Regions from separate parts of the Actinoallomurus liliacearum genome, predicted to be linked through region 2. Evidence: riboswitches for the same ligand, from Rfam matches in the RefSeq annotation. Region 2 holds a riboswitch; the other holds the start of a gene.
The links. Region 2 has a riboswitch for cobalamin ahead of ABD978_RS31195 (magnesium chelatase subunit D family protein). Riboswitches for the same ligand answer to the same signal wherever they lie in the genome.
Positions count from the first base shown of each region.

Region 1: linked by a shared signal. The riboswitch ahead of ABD978_RS42945 (ribonucleoside-diphosphate reductase subunit alpha) and the one ahead of ABD978_RS31195 (magnesium chelatase subunit D family protein) in region 2 are both predicted to bind cobalamin.

Region 1 is NZ_BAABHJ010000040.1:876,431-882,898, reverse strand. It holds gene ABD978_RS42955 (ABC transporter ATP-binding protein) at 1-452, shown strand, start outside; gene ABD978_RS42950 (ribonucleotide-diphosphate reductase subunit beta) at 472-1,470, opposite strand; gene ABD978_RS42945 (ribonucleoside-diphosphate reductase subunit alpha) at 1,535-3,799, opposite strand; cobalamin riboswitch at 3,898-4,115, opposite strand; gene ABD978_RS42940 (universal stress protein) at 4,386-4,838, shown strand; gene ABD978_RS42935 (pyridoxamine 5'-phosphate oxidase family protein) at 4,942-5,445, shown strand; gene ABD978_RS42930 (hypothetical protein) at 5,654-6,211, shown strand; gene ABD978_RS42925 (serine/threonine-protein kinase) at 6,308-6,468, opposite strand, start outside.
Region 2 is NZ_BAABHJ010000026.1:104,633-111,100, reverse strand. It holds gene cobO (cob(I)yrinic acid a,c-diamide adenosyltransferase) at 1-50, opposite strand, end outside; gene ABD978_RS31200 (hypothetical protein) at 52-180, opposite strand; gene ABD978_RS31195 (magnesium chelatase subunit D family protein) at 177-2,261, opposite strand; cobalamin riboswitch at 2,333-2,503, opposite strand; gene ABD978_RS31190 (LLM class F420-dependent oxidoreductase) at 2,690-3,718, shown strand; gene ABD978_RS31185 (DUF6504 family protein) at 3,865-4,167, opposite strand; gene ABD978_RS31180 (hypothetical protein) at 4,609-4,878, opposite strand; gene ABD978_RS31175 (helix-turn-helix domain-containing protein) at 5,199-6,089, shown strand; gene ABD978_RS31170 (DUF397 domain-containing protein) at 6,117-6,227, shown strand; gene ABD978_RS31165 (alpha/beta hydrolase-fold protein) at 6,362-6,468, shown strand, end outside.

The DNA.
Region 1 (6,468 bases), on a different contig from region 2:
CGGAGGCCCTGACACGCACCGCGACCGCCGACCTCGCCGAGCGGCCGGTGGAGGAGCTGTCGGGCGGCCAGCGCCAGCGGGCGTGGATCGCGATGGCCCTGGCCCAGGACACCGACCTGCTGCTCCTCGACGAGCCCACGACGTATCTGGACATCGCTCATCAGGTGGAGGTCCTGGACCTGATCCGGCAGCTCAACCATGAGCGCGGCCGCACCGTCGTCGCCGTCCTCCACGACCTCAACCAGGCCGCCCGCTACGCCGATCACATCGTCGCCATGAAGGCCGGCCGCGTCATCGCCCAGGGCCCGCCGCGTGACGTGGTCACCGCGGACCTGGTCCGGGAGGTCTTCGGCCTGACGTCCGTCGTCGTCCCGGACCCGGTCACCGGCGGCCCGCTCGTCGTACCCGGCATGGCCTGGCGGCCCGAAGCGGAGGACGACCGCGCCCGGTAGCCACGGCGCGCGCCGAAGGTCAGAACGCCTCGTCGAGGCTGACCGTCCCTTCGACGGCGACCTGGTAGGCCGACACCCGGCGCTCGAAGAAGTTGGACAGCTCCTGGACGTCCTGCAGCTCCATGAACGGGAACGGGTTCGCGGTGCCGTACCGGATCGGCATGCCGAGGCGGGCGAGGCGCTGGTCGGCGACGTTCTCCAGGTAGGCGCGCATGTCGGTGGCGGTCATGCCGGGCAGGCCGTCGCCGCACAGGTCATGGGCGAAGGCCAGTTCGGCGGCGACGGCCTCCTCCAGCATCGTCGTCACCTGCCCGGTCAGCTCCTCGTCGAACAGCTCGGGCTCCTCGGCGCGTACGGTGTCGACGACGCTGAAGGCGAACTCCATGTGCATCGACTCGTCGCGGAACACCCAGTTCGTGCCCGAGGCGAGGCCGTTGAGCAGGCCGCGGTCGCGCAGCCAGTAGACGTAGGCGAAGGCACCGTAGAAGAACAGCCCCTCGATGCACGCGGCGAAGCAGATGAGGTTGAGCAGGAACGCCCGCCGGTCCTCCCGGCCGCGCAGCCGGTCCATCGCGCCGAGGGAGTCGATCCAGCGGAAGCAGAACTCCGCCTTGTCGCGGATCGACGGGATGTTCTCCACGGCGGCGAACGCCTTGACCCGCTCGTCGTGGTCGGGGAGGTAGGTGTCGAGCAGGGTCAGGTAGAACTGCACGTGCACGGCCTCTTCGTACAGTTGCCGTGACAGGTACAGGCGGGCCTCGGGCGCGTTCAGGTGCGTGTAGAGGTTGAGCACCAGGTTGTTGGCCACGATCGTGTCGCCGGTGGCGAAGAACGCGACCAGCCGGTTGACCAGGTGCAGCTCCTCCGGGGTGAGCCGGGCCAGGTCGGCGAGGTCGGAGTGCAGGTCGACCTCCTCGACGGTCCAGGTATTGCGGATCGCGGCACGGAACCGGTCGTAGAAGGCCGGGTAGCGCATCGGCCGCAGGGTCAGATCCATACCGGGGTCGAGCAGACTCATGAGCCCTCCTTCGTCGGGGGAGCGATCAGGGACGCTATGCTCACGGTTCGCTCGCTACGCTCGCTCACTGGCATGCCTCGCAGGTCTCGGGGTTCTCCAGGGAGCACATGAGCGCCTCCTCCTGGACGGGGGCGACGGTCGTCTGCGCGATCCGGGTGGCCGGCCGCGACCGCAGGTAGTACGTGGTCTTGAGGCCAGACCGCCACGCGTAGGCGTACATCGACGACAGCTTCCCGATCGTGGGAGTGGCCATGAACAGGTTCAGCGACTGGGACTGGTCGATGTAGGGCGTCCGCGCCGCGGCCAGGTCGATCAGCGCCTTCTGCGGGAGCTCCCAGGCGGTGCGGTACAGCCGCCGCAGCTCTTCGGGAAGCTCCTCGATCTCCTGCACCGATCCGTCGGCGCGTTTGATCGCGTCACGGACCCGCTGCGTCCACAGCCCTCGTGCCTTGAGGTCCGCCACCAGGTAGGTGTTGATCTGCAGGAACTCCCCCGACAGGGTCTCACGCTTGAAGACGTTGGACACCTGCGGCTCGATGCACTCGTAGCAGCCGGCGATGGAGGCGATGGTCGCGGTCGGTGCGATCGCCACCAGCAGTGAGTTGCGCAGCCCGACCGCGCCGATCCGGGCCCGCAGCGCCTCCCACTCGTCGGCGTGCACCCGCTCGGCGTCCGGCCAGTGATCCGGGTGCAGGACGCCGCGGGCGGCGCGGGTCTGGTCGTAGGAGGGGTGCGGGCCGTACGTCGCGGCGAGCGCCGCCGACTCCCCGTACGCCGCGAGCGCGATCTCTTCGGCGATGCGGGTGGACAGCGCGAGCGCCTCGGGCGAGTCGAAGGGCAGCCGCAGCCGGAAGAACACGTCCGCCAGGCCCATCACGCCGAGCCCGATGGGCCGCCAGCGACGGTTCGCCCGCGCCGCCTCCGGCGTCGGGTAGAAGCCGCGGTCGATCGTACGGTCCAGGAACCGCACCGCCGTACGCGCGGTCGCCCGCAGCCCCGCCCAGTCGACCCCGTCGTCGGTCACGTGGGCGGCGAGGTTGATCGAACCGAGGTTGCACACCGCGGTCTCGGTGTCGTCGGTGACCTCGAGAATCTCGGTGCACAGGTTGGAAAGGTGGACGACGTTGCCGGGCTCGGCGGTCTGGTTGCAGGCGCGGTTCGCGGCGTCCTTGAACGTCATCCAGCCGTTGCCGGTCTGGGCGAGGGTGCGCATCATCGCCCCGTACAGCTGCCGCGCCGGGACCTGCCGGACGAACCGGCCCTCGGCCTCGGCCGCGCGGTACGCCCGGTCGAAGTCCTCGCCCCACAGGTCCACCAGCTCCGGCACCTGCTTGGGGTCGAACAGCGACCAGGTCGCATCCGCCTCGACCCGGCGCATGAACTCGTCCGGCACCCAGTTGGCCAAGTTGAGGTTGTGCGTGCGCCGCGCGTCCTCCCCGGTGTTGTCCCGCAGCTCGAGGAACTCCTCCACGTCGGCGTGCCAGGGCTCGAGGTAGACGCACGCGGCGCCCTTGCGCCGGCCGCCCTGGTTGACCGCCGCGACGCTCGAGTCCAGCGTCCGCAGCCACGGCACGATCCCGTTGGAGTGCCCGTTCGTGCCCCGGATCAGCGAGCCCCGGCTCCGCACCCGGCTCCAGGAGATCCCGATACCGCCCGCGTACTTGCTCAGCCGCGCCACCTGGCCGTACCGCTCGTAGATCGCCTCGAGCTCGTCGCGCGGGGAGTCCAGCAGGAAGCACGAGGACAGTTGCGGGCGGGCGGCGCCGGAGTTGAACAGCGTCGGCGAGCTCGGCAGGTACGCCAGCCGCGACATCAGCCCGTAGAGCTCCGTCGCCTCGGCCACGCTGTCGGCCAGCCCGCAGGCCACCCGCAGGAAGAAGTGCTGCGGGCGCTCCAGCACCTGTCGCGTCGTCGGGTGCCGCAGCAGGTAGCGGTCGTAGACGGTGCGCAGCCCGAAGTAGGTGAACCGGTCGTCGGCGCCGTGGTCGACCAGCGCGTCCAGCGCCGCCGCGTTGCGGGCGACGAACCCGGCGGTCCGTTCGTTGAGCAGGCCCTGCTCGTAGGCGGCCGCGACGGACTCGGCGAAGGTCACCGGTCCGGTCTCGTTCGCGATGGACCGGGCCAGCAGCCGGGCGGCCACCGTCGAGTAGACCGGGTCGGTGACGACCAGCGCGGCGGCCCGCCGTACGGCCTCGGCCAGGTCACCGGCTCCGGCCATGAGCAGCGGATCGGCGTCCGGCAGCCCGGCGCAGACGCTCTCGATGTCGGCCGCGAGCGTGGCCTCGGGAGTGGTGATGGGCGTCGGGGACGCGATGAGCTGTTGTGTCACGTGCTCTCTCCTCGCGAGCTTCACCCTCGCGGAAAAGAGGCGCACGGACGACAGGCTCCGCCGCCGGCCCTCCCGCGAGGCCTGGACGACCGCGCGCTCTCACGCACGGGTCGCCGGCAGGTCTTCGGACTCGCGGGCACCACGCCCGTCCATCGGGCGTGTCCTACAGGCCGTCGCTTCCCAGGCCCGATCGAGCCCAGTGCCGTTGACGGCGGTCGTTCCCACTCACCGCTGCGGGGCAGTCCCGGACTCTCACCGGGTTCCCTTGAACACCCGCCACAGGAGGCGCAGGCGAACCAGCAACACGAGAACCATACATGTAGTGGTGGATGTGGCGCACCACCCCTAGATATTGGGCGCGTCAGGTAACGAACACGAGAACGCGGGCACGTACGACGTCCGCCGCGCTGGGCGCGGTGACCTGGGACCTTCGCCCCTATCGTCCGAAAAACGGATGGTGTCGGATGAGGACCATGAGGACGCTGGGACGACACGGGCGCACCACCACTCGCATGTCTCCGCGTGATCGGGCTTTGTGAGCAGGGAGACCTGCTGGGAACTTCGCCGAGTGGAAGGAGACGCCCCCGTGGCGAACGAACACGGTGAGAACCAGGACCGGATCGTGGTCGGCGTTGACGGATCCGAGCCGTCGCGGGCGGCCCTGCGCTGGGCCCTGCGGCAGGCGCGACTGACCGGGGCGGCGGTGGATGCGGTGATCGGCTGGGAGGTCCCGACGAGCTTCGGCTGGGACATGGCCGTCGTGGGAGCGGACGACATCAAGGCCGCCGCCGCCAAGGCACTCGAGGCGGCGATCGAGCAGGAGGCCGGGCAGCGACCCGAGGTGCCCGTCAACGCACGCGTCATGGAAGGGAACGCCGCCCGGGTGCTCCTGGACGCGGCCGAGGGCGCCGACCTCATCGTGGTCGGCAACCGGGGACACGGTGGTTTCACGGGCGCGCTCCTCGGCTCGGTGAGCCAGCACTGCGTGCACCACGCAAAGTGTCCCGTCGTCGTCATTCGCGGAGAACACCGCTCGTGACGGGCGCCGAGCGCGGGTTTGCCGGCGGGGTCCCGGGACCTCCAGGTTCGTGGGCTCCGCCGATTCGGACAGGACCATCTGGACTATCGATGTGGGTGATGGCATGACTGGTGAGGTAGCCGACGGCTCTGCTCAGGCCGGGGCCACGGGGTCGGGTCCGATCAGTGGCGCGCCGACGCCGGTCTCCCTCGACGAGGCCGAGTGTCTGCGGTTGATCTCGCCCGGCGGTGTCGGGCGGCTGGGTTACAACGGTCGGTACGGTCCCACGATCCTTCCGGTCAACTACGCGCTGTACGAGGACACGATCGTGTTCCGGACCGCCCAGGACAGCCCGACCGATGAGGACCTCCGCACCGGGATCGCGAACGCCGAGTACAAGGTCGCGTTCGAGATCGACGAACTCGACCCTGCGGCGCGCGAAGGATGGAGCGTCCTCATCCAGGGTTCCCTGCACCATGTGGAGTCCGAGGACGAACGCGCGTCGGTCCGCGAAGCGGGCGTCGAACCATGGGCGGGAGGTCCGAGGGAACTGTTCCTGCGGATCCGGCCCAGCCGCGTCACGGGCCGCCGTATCAGCAGGGACGCGCCGACCGGCGACGCCCGATGACCTGAGACGTCCGCGCGACCGGCCGGTCGGCATCTCCACTGCCGACCGGCCGGTCTTCGGCATGCCCAAGACCGGCCTTGCAGCCCCTCCGCCGCGAAGGACGAAGGTCCCGCCGCCCATGTGCTTTCGCCTCTGCGGCCGCCCCTGGCGCGTGGCGTTGAGTAAGGGCAGCCGGAAGTTCTCCGGTACGCCGAAGGAGTGAGCCCCCATGGCCGTCACCGACCGCAAGCCCGACACCCGCCACCCCGTCCCCCCGGCAGACCACCCGCCCCGCCCCACCTCCCCGGTCGCCCCGTACGTCTGGGCCATTGCCCGGCTGTCGCTCGGATTCGTGTTCCTGTGGGCGTTCCTCGACAAGCTCTTCGGGCTCGGTCACGAGACCGCCGCCAAGCAGGCGTGGATCCACGGCGGGCACCCGACGCTGGGCTTCCTGAAGTTCTCCGCGGCCGGCCCCTTCAAGGGCTTCTACCACGGCATCGCCGGAGCGGCGTGGGCCGACTGGCTGTTCATGCTGGGCCTCGCCGGCATCGGCGCGGCGCTGATGCTGGGCATCGGCATGCGTGTCGCCGCCGCGGCGGGCACGCTGATGCTGGTGATGATGTGGAGCGTCGTCCTGCCCCCGGCGAGCAACGTCTTCATGGACGACCACCTCATCTACGCGCTGCTCATCATCGGCCTCGCCCTGGTCCACGCCGGCGACACCCTCGGCCTGGGCGGCCCGTGGAGCAGGACCCGGCTGGTCCGCCGCCTCCCCGTCCTGAGGTGACAGTCACCGGCACGGACAGCGCGGGCACACGGCCCGCGCTGTCCTCTTCTCCGAAGACACACCATCTAAGAACCACCGCCGTCCACGGCGAGGCAGTCATTGGCAGATTCCTATGAGTTGGTTATTGGCAGTGGCCCATTTCGACATGTCGCGGTTGTAATCACTGGCATCCGCATTGTCGCCGGCCTGTTCTCGTTCCAGGTCATCGGCGATTGCGTGACTGGCGTCAGCGAGATTCTGGATCACCGATCTGACGT
Region 2 (6,468 bases):
CGGGTGGTGAGCCCGTCGTCGGGCACCTGCGACGGTTTTCCCTGCGGCATGTCAGTCCTTCCCGGAACGGAGGCGGAGCGAGGTCACGGCGACGGTGGCGCGGCGGGTCACGGCGACGCCGGGGAGACCGGTCACGGCGACGGTGGCGGAGCCGGTCACGGCGGCGGGGAGGCGGGTCACGCCGCGGCCCGGTGGTCGTGGACGACGCCGGCGAGGGCGTCGGCGGCCAGCTCCTCCAGGCGCACGGCCTCGGCGCCGAGCCGGGCGGCGATCCCGCCCGCGAGCCCGAGGCGCACCGGGCCGCGCTCGCAGTCGACCACGACGGAGGTGACGCCGCGCAGCAGGTCGGCGGCGCGCAGCGCGTCGGCCGGCGAGCCGTGCGTGGCCCGCCCGTCGGTCACCAGGACGAGCAGGGGACGGCGCGCGGGGTCGCGCAGGCGTTCGGCGCGCAGCAGCTCGGCCGCGCGGAGCAGGCCGGCGGCCAGCGGAGTACGGCCGCCGGTGGGCAGCGTCTCGAGGCGGCGCGCCCCGGCCTCGACGGAGGAGGTCGGCGGCAGCGCCAGCTCGGCGGACGTACCGCGGAAGGTGATCAGGCCGACCTTGTCGCGGCGCTGGTAGGCGTCGAGGAGGAGGCTGAGCACGGCGCCCTTGACGGCGCGCATCCGCTGCCGGGCGGCCATCGAGCCGCTGGCGTCCACGACGAACAGCACCAGGTTGCCCTCCCGGCCCTCCCGGACCCGCTCGCGCAGGTCGTCGGAGCGGACGACGAGCCCGGGACCGGAGCGGCCGCGGGCGCGCTGGTGCGGGGCCGCCGCGAGGAGGGTCGCGGTCAGGTGGACCGAACGCGTGCCCGGCCGCGCGCCGGTCGTCCGGCCGTACGGCGTCCGGGCCCGCGAGCGGCGGCCCGGCGCGCCCTCACCCAGGCCGGGGACGGTGAAGACCCGCGTCCGGTACACCGCGTCGGCGGGCGCCGGCTCCGGGGAGTCCCCCCGGGCGCGCTTCCCGGAGCCCTCGCCGGACTCCTCGCCGGACAGGGCCTGCTCGATGTCGACCGGCGCACCGTCTCCCGGTCCGGCCGGGTCGCCGGGTCCGTCCGGTCCGCCGCCGGGACCGTCGTCCGGTCCGGGGTCGTCGGGGTCGGGGTCCTCCGGATCCGTCCCCGAGTCCGGCTTCGCGTCCGTCTCCGGGGCCGGCTTCGGGTCCGGCCCGGTGCTCTGCTCGGGGACGAGGTCGGGCGCCGTGTCCTCGCCGAACCCGGGATCCTGCGGCTCCGCGGAGTCGTAGCCGCCGGTGTTCTCCAGGACCTCGTCGAGTTTGTCCTCGTCGAGGCCGGGCGCGTCGAAGGGGTCGCGGCGGCGCCGGTGCGGGAGGGCGAGACGGGCGGCGACGCGCACGTCGTCCGCGGTGACGACCGTACGGTCGTGCCAGGCGGCGAGGGCCATCGCGGCGCGCGCCATCACGATGTCGGCCCGCAGCCCGTCCACCTCGAACGCCGCGCACACCGCCGTGATCTGCCGCAGCGCGCCGTCGGGCAGGACGACCTCGGGCAGCCGGGCGCGGGCCTGTTCGATCCGCCAGGCCAGCTCGGTCTCGGCGCGCGCCCAGTCGGCCGCGAACGCCGCCGGGTCGGCCTCGTACGCCAGGCGGCGGCGCACGACCTCGGCCCGCTCCTCCGGGTCGCGGGTGGCGGCCACCTCCACCGTCAGGCCGAACCGGTCGAGCAGCTGCGGCCGCAGCTCGCCCTCTTCGGGGTTCATCGTGCCGACGAGCAGGAACCGCGAGGCGTGCCGGACGGAGACGCCCTCACGCTCGACGTAGGACTGGCCCATCGCGGCCGCGTCGAGGAGCAGGTCGACGAGATGGTCGTGCAGCAGGTTGACCTCGTCGACGTACAGCACGCCGCGGTGCGCGGCGGCCAGCAGGCCGGGCTGGTAGGCCTGGACGCCCTCGGTGAGGGCGCGTTCGAGGTCGAGCGAGCCGGTCAGGCGGTCCTCGGCGGCGCCGATCGGCAGCTCCACGAGCCGGGCGGGCCGCACCTGCCCGTCCGCCCCGTCGCCGTGCGGGCCGTCGGGGCACCGCGGGTCGGGCGCGTCGGGGTCACAGGAGAACCGGCAGTCCGTCACCACCGCGACCTCCGGCAGCAGCGCGGCGAGCGCCCGCACGATGGTGGACTTCGCGGTGCCCTTCTCGCCCCGGACCAGCACTCCGCCGACGGCCGGGGCGACCGCGTTGATCAGGAGGGCGAGCTTGAGGTCCGCCATCCCGGTGACGGCGGAGAACGGATAGGTGTTCACCCGGTGGTCGTCCTTTCCTCGGGTTAACGCGCCCGTAGGTGGCCTGGCAATCGGCGGCCGGAGTCTCCTGGCTCCCGGATCGCCGCCCGCCCTCGGCCTTCCGGCTCACGCCGTGGCCAACACCCGAGGAAGGACTTCCCGGTCACAGTTGCGCGACAGCCCCGGATTCGCACCGGGTTCCTCCGCGTACCGCCGGAGGACAGCATGACATATCCGGCCTGACGCGCGACACCGCAGGTACGGCCGCCGTCCGTGATCCGGCGCACGGGATGACAGGGCCGCCGCGGCCGGGCGCACGGCGGGTGCACGTTATCGCGGGACGGCCGAACGCTGCCGGGAGAGCGGCGATCTGCTTGAATAGAACCTGTTCTATTTTCGAGCTGGGAGGCGTGCGGATGAGGCTCGGCATCAACGTCGGCTACTGGCAACGGAATCCAGAGGACGCGACCGAGACGGTGCTCGCCGCCGAGCGGCTCGGCTACGAGTACGTCTACACCGCCGAGGCGTACGGCTCGGACGCCTTCACCACGCTCACCTGGTACGCCGCGCGGACCTCGCGCATCAAGCTGGGCACCGCGGTGGCCCAGCTGTCCGCCCGCACGCCCGCCGCCACCGCCATGCACGCCCTGACCCTCGACGCGCTGTCCGGCGGCCGGCTCACCCTCGGCATCGGCGCGTCGGGCCCGCAGGTCGTGGAGGGCTGGTACGGCGTGCCGTTCGCCCGCCCGCTGGAGCGCACCCGCGAGTACGTCCGGATCCTGCGGGAGGTGTGGCGGCGCGCGGAGCCGGTCACCTCCGCCGGCCCGCACTACCCGCTGCCGCTGCCGGCCTCCGCGTACGCGCCGGGCCGGGTGACCGGCCTCGGCAAGCCGCTCAAGTCGATCGTCCACCCGGTACGCCCGGACATCCCGGTCTACCTCGGCGCGGAGGGCCCGAAGAACATCGCCCTCGCCGCCGAGATCGCCGACGGCTGGCTGCCCCTCTTCGTCGACCCCACGCAGATCGAGACGGTCTTCGGCGCCTCACTGGCCGGCCGCCGCGAAGGCTTCGACATCGCCGCAACCGTGACGACGATCGTCACCGACGACCTGGCGGCCGCGCTGGAGTTCGCCAAGATCCCGCTGGCCTTCTACATCGGCGGCATGGGGGCCAGGGACCGCAACTTCCACCTGGACCTGATCGGGCGCCTCGGGTACGCCGAGGAGGCCACGCGGGTGCAGGAGCTGTTCCTGGCGGGCCGGCGCGACGAGGCGGTCACGGCGGTGCCGGACGAGCTGGCCGACTCGATCTCCCTCCTCGGCCCGATCGGACGCATCAGGGAGCGGCTCCGGCTCTGGCAGGACTCCCCCGTGACCACGCTCCTCATCGCCGGCGTCAAGGACGAGCCGACCCTCAAGGCGATCCGCGACCTCGTACAGCCCTGACCGACCACCCACCCGACCGGCGACCCGCCAGGCCGAGCCGTCCCGTCGGCCGGCCGACGGACGGCCCCTCAGGTCGGACCGGAAGCACGCAGACCTGCCGGGTCCGGCCGACGGCCCGCCGGGTCGAGCGGGGGCGCGCGGGTCCGTCAGCTCCAGGCGCGGGACAGCATCCACGCGCCGGTCGCCTGGTCGTGGCGCAGTTCGTACACCCCGACCGTCCGGTCCGGGGTCGCCTCGACGCGCCAGAACTCGCGCTCGCCGCCTTCCGGGGCCTCGGGGTGGCGTTCGTGCCACCAGTCGCGGGTGGTGACCCAGCGGTCCAGCACCCGCAGCACCGTGTAGAGCCGGCCGCGCCAGACGAAGCGGGAGGGCCTGCCGTCGGTGAGCCAGACCTCGACGGGGTCGCCGTACACCCGGCTCATCGCCCGCGACCCGGCGCGTCCGTACACCTCTCGGGTCCATCGCTCGCTCCGCCCACGCGGGCCGCCCACCTCTCGGATCGGTGACAAGGAGTGAGCCTGGGGGAAGACAGGCGATAGATTCGAACACATGTTCGACACGATAGTCAAGGCCTCTGGAGCCACGACACGGCAGGTGGGCGCCCCGGCCGCGAGCCCGGCCGGAAAGCGCCGGACCCCCTCGACGGCGCGCCCACCCGAGAAACGGCGGCCCCCTTCGGCCGCGGAGCCGTGGCGGCGTCAACGCCCGGCGCCAGCGCCTGGCATCAGCGGCCGAGCATCAGCGGCCAAGCGTCCGCGCCCGGCGCCAGCGCGGCGGCATCCGCAGCCCGGCATCAGCGCCCGGCGTCAGCACGGCGGCGACCGCGGTGCGGCGACAGTGGGCCGGCGTCAGCACGGCGGCGACAGTGGGCCGGCGTCAGCGCGGCGGCGTCAGCGGCCGAGGGTCCGTGCGATCAGCTCGGCGGCGCGGGCGGGGTCGTCGGCGTCGGCCTGGCCGCCGCCGGCCCACAGGAAGGACCATCGAATCCGGGACATCGGCATGGCGACCACCAGCAGTCCGCGCCCGCTGGCCGGGTCCACCACGCGCAGCATCAGATCCTCGGTCAGGAGCCCTTGCAGGCCGCGCGCCTCGACTTCGCGGGCGAGCGCCTCCAGGTGGCGGCGCCGCGGCCCGGTCCCGGGTCCGGAAGTGGCGGCCATGGGATGCCACCCCTCTCGCGCTTTGGACGATACGGCAGGAAGGGGTACGCCCTAGGGCGTTAACCAGGTAAGGTGCCTATCCGGTGGCAAAAGGTGCCCAGATGGCAACGGTGAGTGACTTTCCCTGTCAGGATGTCCTGCCCCCGTTTTACGTGCAAGTATTTTCGGACCAATAGATCAGACGGATTCGGCATCACCCGTGCACAGTTCAACGGCCCCGGCGCGGTCCGGGCGAGGGTTTCGGCCCCAGCCACCGCCGCCCACCACCGGTCCCCATTCTCCTCGCAATACGCGCAGGACGCTCGCCATGGAGGTGCCCCATGACCGATGGCCGTAGCCCCACCGTTCGCCGCCGCCGGCTGGGCATGGAACTGCGCAGACTCCGGGAGGCCGCCGGCCTCATGATCGAAGACGTCGCGAAGCACCTGGAGTGCTCCATGTCGCGCGTCAGCCGCATCGAGACCGGCAAGTCCGTTGCCCGCATCCGCGACGTACGCGACATGCTGGACCTGTACGGCCTGCCCGAGGGCTCGCAGCGCGACCAGCTCCTCGGCCTGGCCAAAGACGCCCAGCAGCGCGGCTGGTGGACCGAGTACGAGGCGGTCCTGTCCGCGTCGGCGGGCCTGGACACCTACATCGGCCTGGAGGCCTCGGCCGCGTCGATTCGAACGTTCCAGACCCATCTGGTGCCCGGTCTGCTGCAGACCGAGGAGTACGCCCGCGCGTTGATCAAGGCGGGCCGGCCCGGGGAGACGCCGGAGAACGTCGACCGGCGCATCGCCCTGCGCACCCGCCGCCAGGCCATGCTGCGCGATTCCGGCTCGCTGGAGCTGTGGGCCGTGCTCGACGAGGCGGTGCTGCGCCGGCCGATCGGCGGGGTGCCCGTGATGCGGTCCCAGCTGATGCGGCTGCTCGAGGCCGGCGAACTGCCGGGCGTCACCATTCAGGTGCTGCCCTTCGCCCGTGGCGCCCACCCCGGCGTCGACGGCGCCTTCACGATCATCGGCTTCCCGGACCCCACCGACCTGGACGTCGTCTACATCGACTGCCCCGCCGGGAACATCTTCCTCGAAAAGGAGAAAGACGTCCGCCGTCACACGACCTGGTTCGACCATCTGCGGGCCGCCGCGTTGCCACCCGACGAGTCAGCCGAGTTCATCACGGCAACGGCGGACGAGTTCAAGAATGCGTCCCCGTACCCACGGGGGTGATTCACGCACCAGGAAGGAGACCAGGGGATGAGTGGCCACCCCGATCTCATAGACGTCGGCTGGCGGAAGAGCAGCCGTAGTTCCAACAACGCCGACTGCGTCGAGGTCGCCGTGCTCGGCGACGCCTCCGACGACTGAGCCGGCACGACCCGAAGACGGCCGCGGGAGTCCCGCTCCCGCGGCCCACGGCCCGCCGAGGGCCGACGGCGGTCGGCGGACATCGAGGAGACGGGGTTAGGGTCGCACCATCCGTGTCGCGCAAAGGAGACCGCATGCTGCCCTGGTCGGCCGACCTCGCCGGACGCATCGACGAACACGAGTTCACCAGCGAACTGCTGAGCGGCAACCCCCTCGGCGACCCGCATCGGCGGCCGCTGTG